Regions from separate parts of the Kineococcus haloalkalitolerans genome, predicted to be linked through region 2. Evidence: riboswitches for the same ligand, from Rfam matches in the RefSeq annotation. Region 2 holds a riboswitch; the other holds the start of a gene.

Region 1 (3,386 bases), on a different contig from region 2:
CTTCCAGCCCCTGCTGACCCGGCCGACCAAGCCGCTGCGCGACGAGCTGCGCTGGCTGGCGGCGGAGCTGGGCGCCGCCCGCGACGCCGAGGTGCTGCGCGACCGCCTCGTGCGGTCGGTGGCCTCCCTCGACGTCGCCGCGCAGGACCAGCCGGCCGACCCGGCGGCCACCGGGGCCGTGCCGGCGATGGTCGCCGAGCAGCTGGAGGCCGACTACCGCACCGCCCACGACCGGGTGCTCGCCGAGCTCGACTCCGAGCGCTACCAGTCCCTGCTCGACGCCCTGCAGGACCTCGTCGAGCGCCCCGACCTCACCGACCGCGGCCGCCGCCGGGCCGCCAAGGTGCTGCCGCGCCGGGTCGCCAAGACCTTCGAGTCCCTCGCCGGGCTCGTCGAGCAGGCCGACCGCGCCGGCGCGGGCGCCGAGCGCGACGAGCTGCTGCACGAGGCGCGCAAGGCCGCCAAGCAGGTGCGCTACGCCGCCGAGGCGGTCGGCGTCGTCTTCGGCAAGGACGCGGCCCGCTTCGCGCGCGCCGTCACCGACGTGCAGGAGGTGCTGGGCGAGCACCAGGACTCGGTGGTCACCCGCGAGCGGCTGCGCCAGCTGGCCGCGTCCGCGCAGCCCGAGGTCGCCTTCGCCTACGGGCGGCTGTTCGCGCAGGAGGAGGCGCACGCCGCGGCCAGCGAGGCCGACTTCGACGAGGCGTGGGCGGCGGTGCGGGCCAAGCGCCTGCACCGGTGGCTGCGCTGACCCACCGGGCGTGACGACGGGGGCCGGCGCCGCGGCGCCGGCCCCGTCGGGCGTCCGGGAGGTGCTCCCTCAGGAGGTGCGGCCGTCGGTCCCCGGGCCGAGACCCGGGGGCAGCTCCCCGAAGGATCGCCGGTACCAGACGGCCGCCTGCCGCTCGACGACGAGCCGCGTCAGGCCGATGATCGCGCCGGAGGCCAGCGCCCACACGACGGCGTCCTTCCACGCGACGTCGGGGTCCTCGGGGTTGTCCGGCGGCGGGCTCCCCGTCACCGAGACCCACGCCTTCTTCGTCACGCGGCTGGCCAGGGCGGCCGCGAGGACGCCGGCGCCCGGGCCGACGAACTTCCACACCATCGAGCTCATGGGCCAGACCCTGCCGCACCGCCCCGGGCGCGTCGACCCCGGTCCCGGTCGGCCGGTCCCGCCGCGCTCAGAGCAGGTCGACCAGCCACCCCAGCACGGGCAGCAGCACGGTGGCCGATCCGGCGACGAGCGCGACGACGACCACGACGGTGAGCAGGCGGACCCCGCGCGACGGGCCGCCGTCCGGTCCCCTCAGGCTGCGCAGCACGCCCCCATCCTCCCCGACGCCCGCCCCGCCGCCCACCACTCCGCCCCCGCCCGCGGTGATCTTGCTGGGAATCCCTGCAAGATCACGGAGGGAGGTGGGGGTGGGGCGCCGGAGGAGCGGGGGAGCTTGCGGGCGGTGTAGCGTTCGCCCGTCGACAGGGGAGCGCCGGAAGGGCGCTGAGAGTGCGGGCAGCCGCAGACCCTCGAACCTGACCCGGTTAGCACCGGCGTAGGGAGTCGAGCCGTCTCGACCCGTGACCGCGGTGGTCACGGGTCCCCCTCCTGCACCCAGGAGGAACCTCGTGAGCCAGACCACCGGACCCGCCAAGCCCACCGGGTCCACCACGTCCCGGACCGTCCTCGCCCGCGCGCCGCTGGGCCGCTGGCGCAGCGTGGACCTCGTCACCGCCGCCGTCCTCGGCGTCGCCTTCGGCGTCGTCTTCTGGGGCTGGGGCGTGCTCTACCACGTCATCGACCCGGCCTTCGCGGCCTTCCGCCCCGCCGCCGGGCTCGTGTCCGGCGTGTGGCTGCTGCCCGCCGTCGTCGGCGCGCTCGTCGTCCGCCGCCCCGGCGCGGCGCTGCTCACGGAGATGCTCGCCGCGACCGTCGAGATGCTCCTCGGCAGCGCCTGGGCCTCCGGGGTCCTCGTCTCCGGCGCGATCCAGGGCCTGGGCGTCGAGATCGCCGTGGCGCTCTTCCTGTGGCGGCGCTGGAGCCTGGGCGTCGCCGTCCTCGGCGGCGTCCTCGCCGGCGTCCTGGAGGCCCTGTACGAGAACGTCGTCTACTACGGCGGGGAGTGGGCGCCGGCCTGGCAGGCCGCCTACGTCGGCCTGTTCGCCCTCTCCGGCGCCGTCGTCGCCGGGCTCGGCGGCTGGGCGCTGGTGCGCGCCCTGGCCCGCACCGGTGCGCTGCAGCGCTTCCCCGCCGGGGCCGAGCACCGCGCCCGCGCCCGTGCCTGACGCCGTGCCCGGTGGTGGGCCCGGTGGTGGGCCCGCGCCGGTGCGCGTCGAGGTGCGCGGGCTGACGTTCGCCCCCGGCGGCGTCGCCGTCCTGCGCGACGTCGACCTCGACGTGGCCGCCGGGGAGAAGGTCCTGCTCGTCGGCCCCAGCGGCGCCGGCAAGTCCACCCTGCTGCGGGTCCTGGCGGGGGTCGCCGACGAGGACGAGGACGGCGACGTCCTCAGCGGCCGGGTCCTGCTCGACGGCGCCCCGGCCGCCCCCGGGCGTGCGGGGCTGCTCCTGCAGGACCCGGTGGACGCCGTCGTGGCCGCCACCGCGGGGCGCGACACCGCCTTCGGGCCGGAGAATCTCGCCCTGCCGCGGGAGGAGGTGTGGGCCCGCGTCGACGCCGCCCACGCCGCCGCGGCCTTCGGCGCCGGCCGCGACCGCTCCACCGCCGAGCTGTCCGGCGGTGAGCTGCAGCGCCTGGCCGTCGCCGGGGCGCTCGCCCTGCGCCCCGGCCTGCTGCTGCTCGACGAGCCGACGTCGATGCTCGACCCCGTCACCGCCCGCCGGGTGCGCGACGCCCTGCTGGCCGCCGCCGCCGGGCGCACCCTCGTCGTCGTCGACCACGACCTCGCCGCGTGGGCGGACGTCGTCGACCGCGTCGTCGCGCTCGGGCCGGACGGCCGCGTCGTCGCCGACGGCGCCCCCGCCGCGGTGCTGGGCGCGCTGCCCGCCCCGCTCGCCGACGGGCTGTGGGTGCCCGGGGCGCCCGCGCCCGCCCAGCTCGACGTGCCCGCCGGGCTCGTCGCCCCGCTGCTCGACGTGCCCGGCGGGCCCGCGGTGACCGCCACCGGGGTCCGGGTCGAGCGCGCCCGCCGCGGCACCGGCCGCCGCGAGGTGGTCGTCGTCCTCGACGGCGTCGACGCGAGCCTCGAGGCCGGGCGGGTCACCGCCCTGACCGGGGACAGCGGTGCCGGCAAGTCCACCCTCGTCGGCGTCCTGGGCGGGCTGTCCCGCCCCACCGCCGGCACCGTGCTGGCCGCGGCGGCCCTGGCCGTGCGCGGGCGCCGCGACCCCGGCCGCTGGCGCTCGCGGGACCTGGCCCGCCGCGTCGGGTGGG
Region 2 (3,386 bases):
CGACGACAAGCCGTTCCAGACCCAGCGCGACATCGTCCGGCGCGCCTTCGACCTGGGCATCACCCACTTCGACCTCGCGAACAACTACGGACCGCCCTACGGCAGCGCGGAGACGAACTTCGGCCGCCTGGTGCGCGAGGACCTGCGCCCGTACCGCGACGAGCTGGTCATCTCCTCCAAGGCCGGGTGGGACATGTGGCCCGGCCCGTACGGCGACCACGGCTCGCGCAAGTACCTCACGGCCTCGCTGGAGCAGTCGCTGCGGCGCATGGACCTCGACTACGTCGACGTCTTCTACCACCACCGCCCGGACCCGGCGACGCCGCTGGAGGAGACGATGGGCGCGCTCGACGCGATCGTCCGCTCCGGCAAGGCCCTGTACGTGGGCCTGTCCAGCTACGGGCCCGAGCGCACCGCGGAGGCCGCGCGCATCCTGCGCGAGCTCGGCACGCCGCTGCTGATCCACCAGCCCTCGTACTCGATGTTCAACCGCTGGATCGAGGGCGGCCTGCTGGACGTGCTGGAGCGCGAGGGCGTCGGCTGCATCCCGTTCACGGCGCTCGCGCAGGGTCTGCTGACCGACCGCTACCTGGACGGCGTGCCCGCGGACTCCCGCGCGGCGCAGGGCAAGTCGCTGGACCCGGGGATCCTCACCGAGGAGAACCTGCGCCGGATCCGGGGCCTGCACGAGATCGCCCGGGGCCGCGGTCAGACGCTGGCGCAGCTGGCGCTGTCGTGGGTGCTGCGCGACCGGCGGGTCACGACGACGCTCATCGGCGCCAGCAGCGTGCAGCAGGTGGAGGACAACGTCGCGGCCGTCTCGCGGCTGGAGTTCACGCAGGACGAGCTGGACGCGATCGACGAGTTCGCGGTCGACTCCGGCGTCGACCTGTGGGCGCAGCCGCGCCTGTCCGCCGGCGACTGACCCCCGCCCCGGGCCACCGCTGACGACTCCCGGCGCGCTCACCACCCCTCCCGCGACGGGGATGGGTGGCGAGCGCGCCGGGAGTCGAGCGGGCGAGGCGGGTCAGTCGAGCTCGACGGTGCTGGGCCGCTTGCCCGTGCGCGTCGGCACCAGCGCGATGACGATCCCCAGCACGGCGATGACGCTGAGCAGGGCCGTCATGGCGTAGTTGATGTTGAAGGGGTTGCCCTCCGGGTCGCCGAGGATCGAGTACCCGAAGACCGCCAGACCGCCCATCACCAGCGCCAGCAGGACGCCGTACCAGCGCGCCAGCCGGGCCGTGCGCCGCCCCAGCAGCCCCAGCGCGCCGACGACGACGAACACCGCGCTGGTCAGCGGGTTGATCGTGAACTCCAGCAGCGACGTCTGGAGGTCACCGCGCGTCCAGTCGCCGAACCCGGAGACCGCGAACCCGGCGACGCCCACCAGCAGGAGGACCACCGCGGCGACCAGCGACAGGTGCTGACCGGCGGTCGTGCGCGGCCGCCCGGTCGCCGTGCGTCCCGACATGTCGAGGCTCATGCCGGAGACCTACCCGCTCGGGCGCTCCCGGAAACCCCTGCGCGGCCGGCGCCACGGCCGGTGCTACGGTCGCCCGCGACACGGGGTGCCCCGCACGGGCGGGGCTGAGATCACACCCGTCGAACCTGACGCAGGTAATGCTGACGAAGGGATGTCACGCGTGGCAGCCGTCCCCGCACCCGAGCTGAGCGACGCCCGCACCGCGGTGCGCGAGCAGGCCCCGCTGGTGCAGTGCCTGACCAACTCCGTCGTGCAGACGATCAGCGCGAACGTCCTCCTGGCCGCGGGCGCCGCCCCGGCCATGGTCGACAGCGTGGAGGAGTCCGCCGCGTTCGCGGCCGTCGCCTCCGCGGTGCTGGTCAACGTCGGCACCATCGACGGCGTGCGGGCCTCGGCGATGCACGTCGCCGCGGCCGCCGCCCGCGCCGCGGGGCGCCCGTGGGTGCTCGACCCGGTCGCCGTGGGCGGCCTGCCGCTGCGCACCCGCGTGGCCCGCGAGCTGCTGGAGCACCGCCCGGCCGTGGTGCGCGGCAACGCCTCCGAGGTCCTCGGCCTGGCCGGCGCCGGCGCCGGCGGGCGCGGCGTGGACTCCACCGCGGGCGCCGAGGAGGCCGTGGCCGCCGCGCGCGAGCTGAGCGCCCGCACCGGCGGCGCCGTCGCCGTCTCCGGCGAGGTGGACGTCCTCGTGGCCGGCGAGCGCACGGTGCGGCTGGCCGGCGGCTCGCCGCTGCTGACCCGCACCACGGGCGCCGGGTGCGCGCTCGGCGCCCTGACGGCCGCCTACGCCGCCGTCACCGCCGACCCGCTGGTGGCCGCGGTCGCCGCGCACGCCCACGTCGGCCTGGCCGCCGAGCGCGCCGCGGCCGTCGCCGCCGGGCCGGGCACGTTCGCCGCCGCGTGGGTGGACGCCCTGGACGCCGTCGACGGCCCCGCGCTGGCCGCCGCGCTGGGCGACGGGCGGCTGCGCTGATGCCGGTCGTGCCCGCCGCCGGGCGCGCCCCCGGCTCGGCCCGCGAGCGCTTCGACCCCTCCCTGTACCTGGTGACCGACACCGCCCTGTGCGGCGACCGCGGTGTCGTGGACACCGTGCGCGCCGCCGTGGCCGGCGGCGTGAGCGCCGTGCAGGTGCGCGCCAAGGACGCCGCCGACCGCGAGCTGCTGGAGCTGGTGCGCCGCGTGCGCGACGCGCTGGCCGGCACGGGCGTCGCCCTGCTCGTCGACGACGCCGTGGACGTGGCGCTGCTGGCCGGCGCCGACGGCGTGCACCTGGGCCAGTCGGACCTGCCCGCCGAGGAGGTCCGCCGCCTGGTCGGCCCCGACCTGCTGCTGGGGCTGTCCGTCTCGGACGTGGCGGGCGTGCGCGCCGCGCCCGCCGGGGCGCTGGACTACCTGGGCGTCGGCCCGGTGTGGGCCACGCCCACCAAGCCGCTGGCCGCGCCGCCGCTGGGCCCGGGCGGCGTGCGGGAGGTCGTCGCCGCGGCCGCCGAGCGCGCCCTGCCGTGCGTGGCGATCGGCGGCGTGCACGGGCACAACGTCGAGCAGCTGCGCGGGCTGGGCCTGGCGGGCACCTGCACGGTCTCGGAGGTGTGCGCGGCCGAGGACCCGGCCGCCGCGGCCGCCGGCCTGCTGGCCCGGTGGCGGGCGTGAGCGCCGCGCGGGTCGCCCTGAGCGTCGCGGGCAGCGACCCCAGCGGCGGCGCCGGCGTGCAGGCGGACCTGAAGACCTTCGGGGCGCTGGGCGCCTACGGCACGGCCGTCCTGACGGCGCTGACGGCGCAGAGCACCCGCGGCGTCGCCGGGGTGCACCCCGTCCCGGCGGACTTCGTGCGCCGGCAGCTGGACGTCCTGCTCGACGACGTCGCCGTGCACGCCGTCAAGGTCGGCATGCTCGGCTCGGCGGA

Evidence for each region. Region 2 has a riboswitch for thiamine pyrophosphate ahead of thiM (hydroxyethylthiazole kinase). Riboswitches for the same ligand answer to the same signal wherever they lie in the genome.
Region 1: it holds a riboswitch for thiamine pyrophosphate, as region 2 does, so the genes downstream of both, ACRYMY_RS00295 (ECF transporter S component) here and thiM (hydroxyethylthiazole kinase) in region 2, are expected to answer to the same signal.

Annotation. Positions count from the first base shown of each region.
Region 1 covers NZ_JBJLSH010000001.1:62,354-65,739, reverse strand. Annotated here, with positions in the region: gene ACRYMY_RS00310 (CYTH and CHAD domain-containing protein) at 1-751, shown strand, start outside; gene ACRYMY_RS00305 (DUF4235 domain-containing protein) at 821-1,114, opposite strand; gene ACRYMY_RS00300 (hypothetical protein) at 1,182-1,322, opposite strand; TPP riboswitch at 1,469-1,574, shown strand; gene ACRYMY_RS00295 (ECF transporter S component) at 1,624-2,280, shown strand; gene ACRYMY_RS00290 (ATP-binding cassette domain-containing protein) at 2,273-3,386, shown strand, end outside.
Region 2 covers NZ_JBJLSH010000015.1:66,338-69,723, reverse strand. Annotated here, with positions in the region: gene mgrA (L-glyceraldehyde 3-phosphate reductase) at 1-925, shown strand, start outside; gene ACRYMY_RS08160 (DUF4383 domain-containing protein) at 1,028-1,486, opposite strand; TPP riboswitch at 1,558-1,655, shown strand; gene thiM (hydroxyethylthiazole kinase) at 1,638-2,456, shown strand; gene thiE (thiamine phosphate synthase) at 2,456-3,133, shown strand; gene thiD (bifunctional hydroxymethylpyrimidine kinase/phosphomethylpyrimidine kinase) at 3,130-3,386, shown strand, end outside.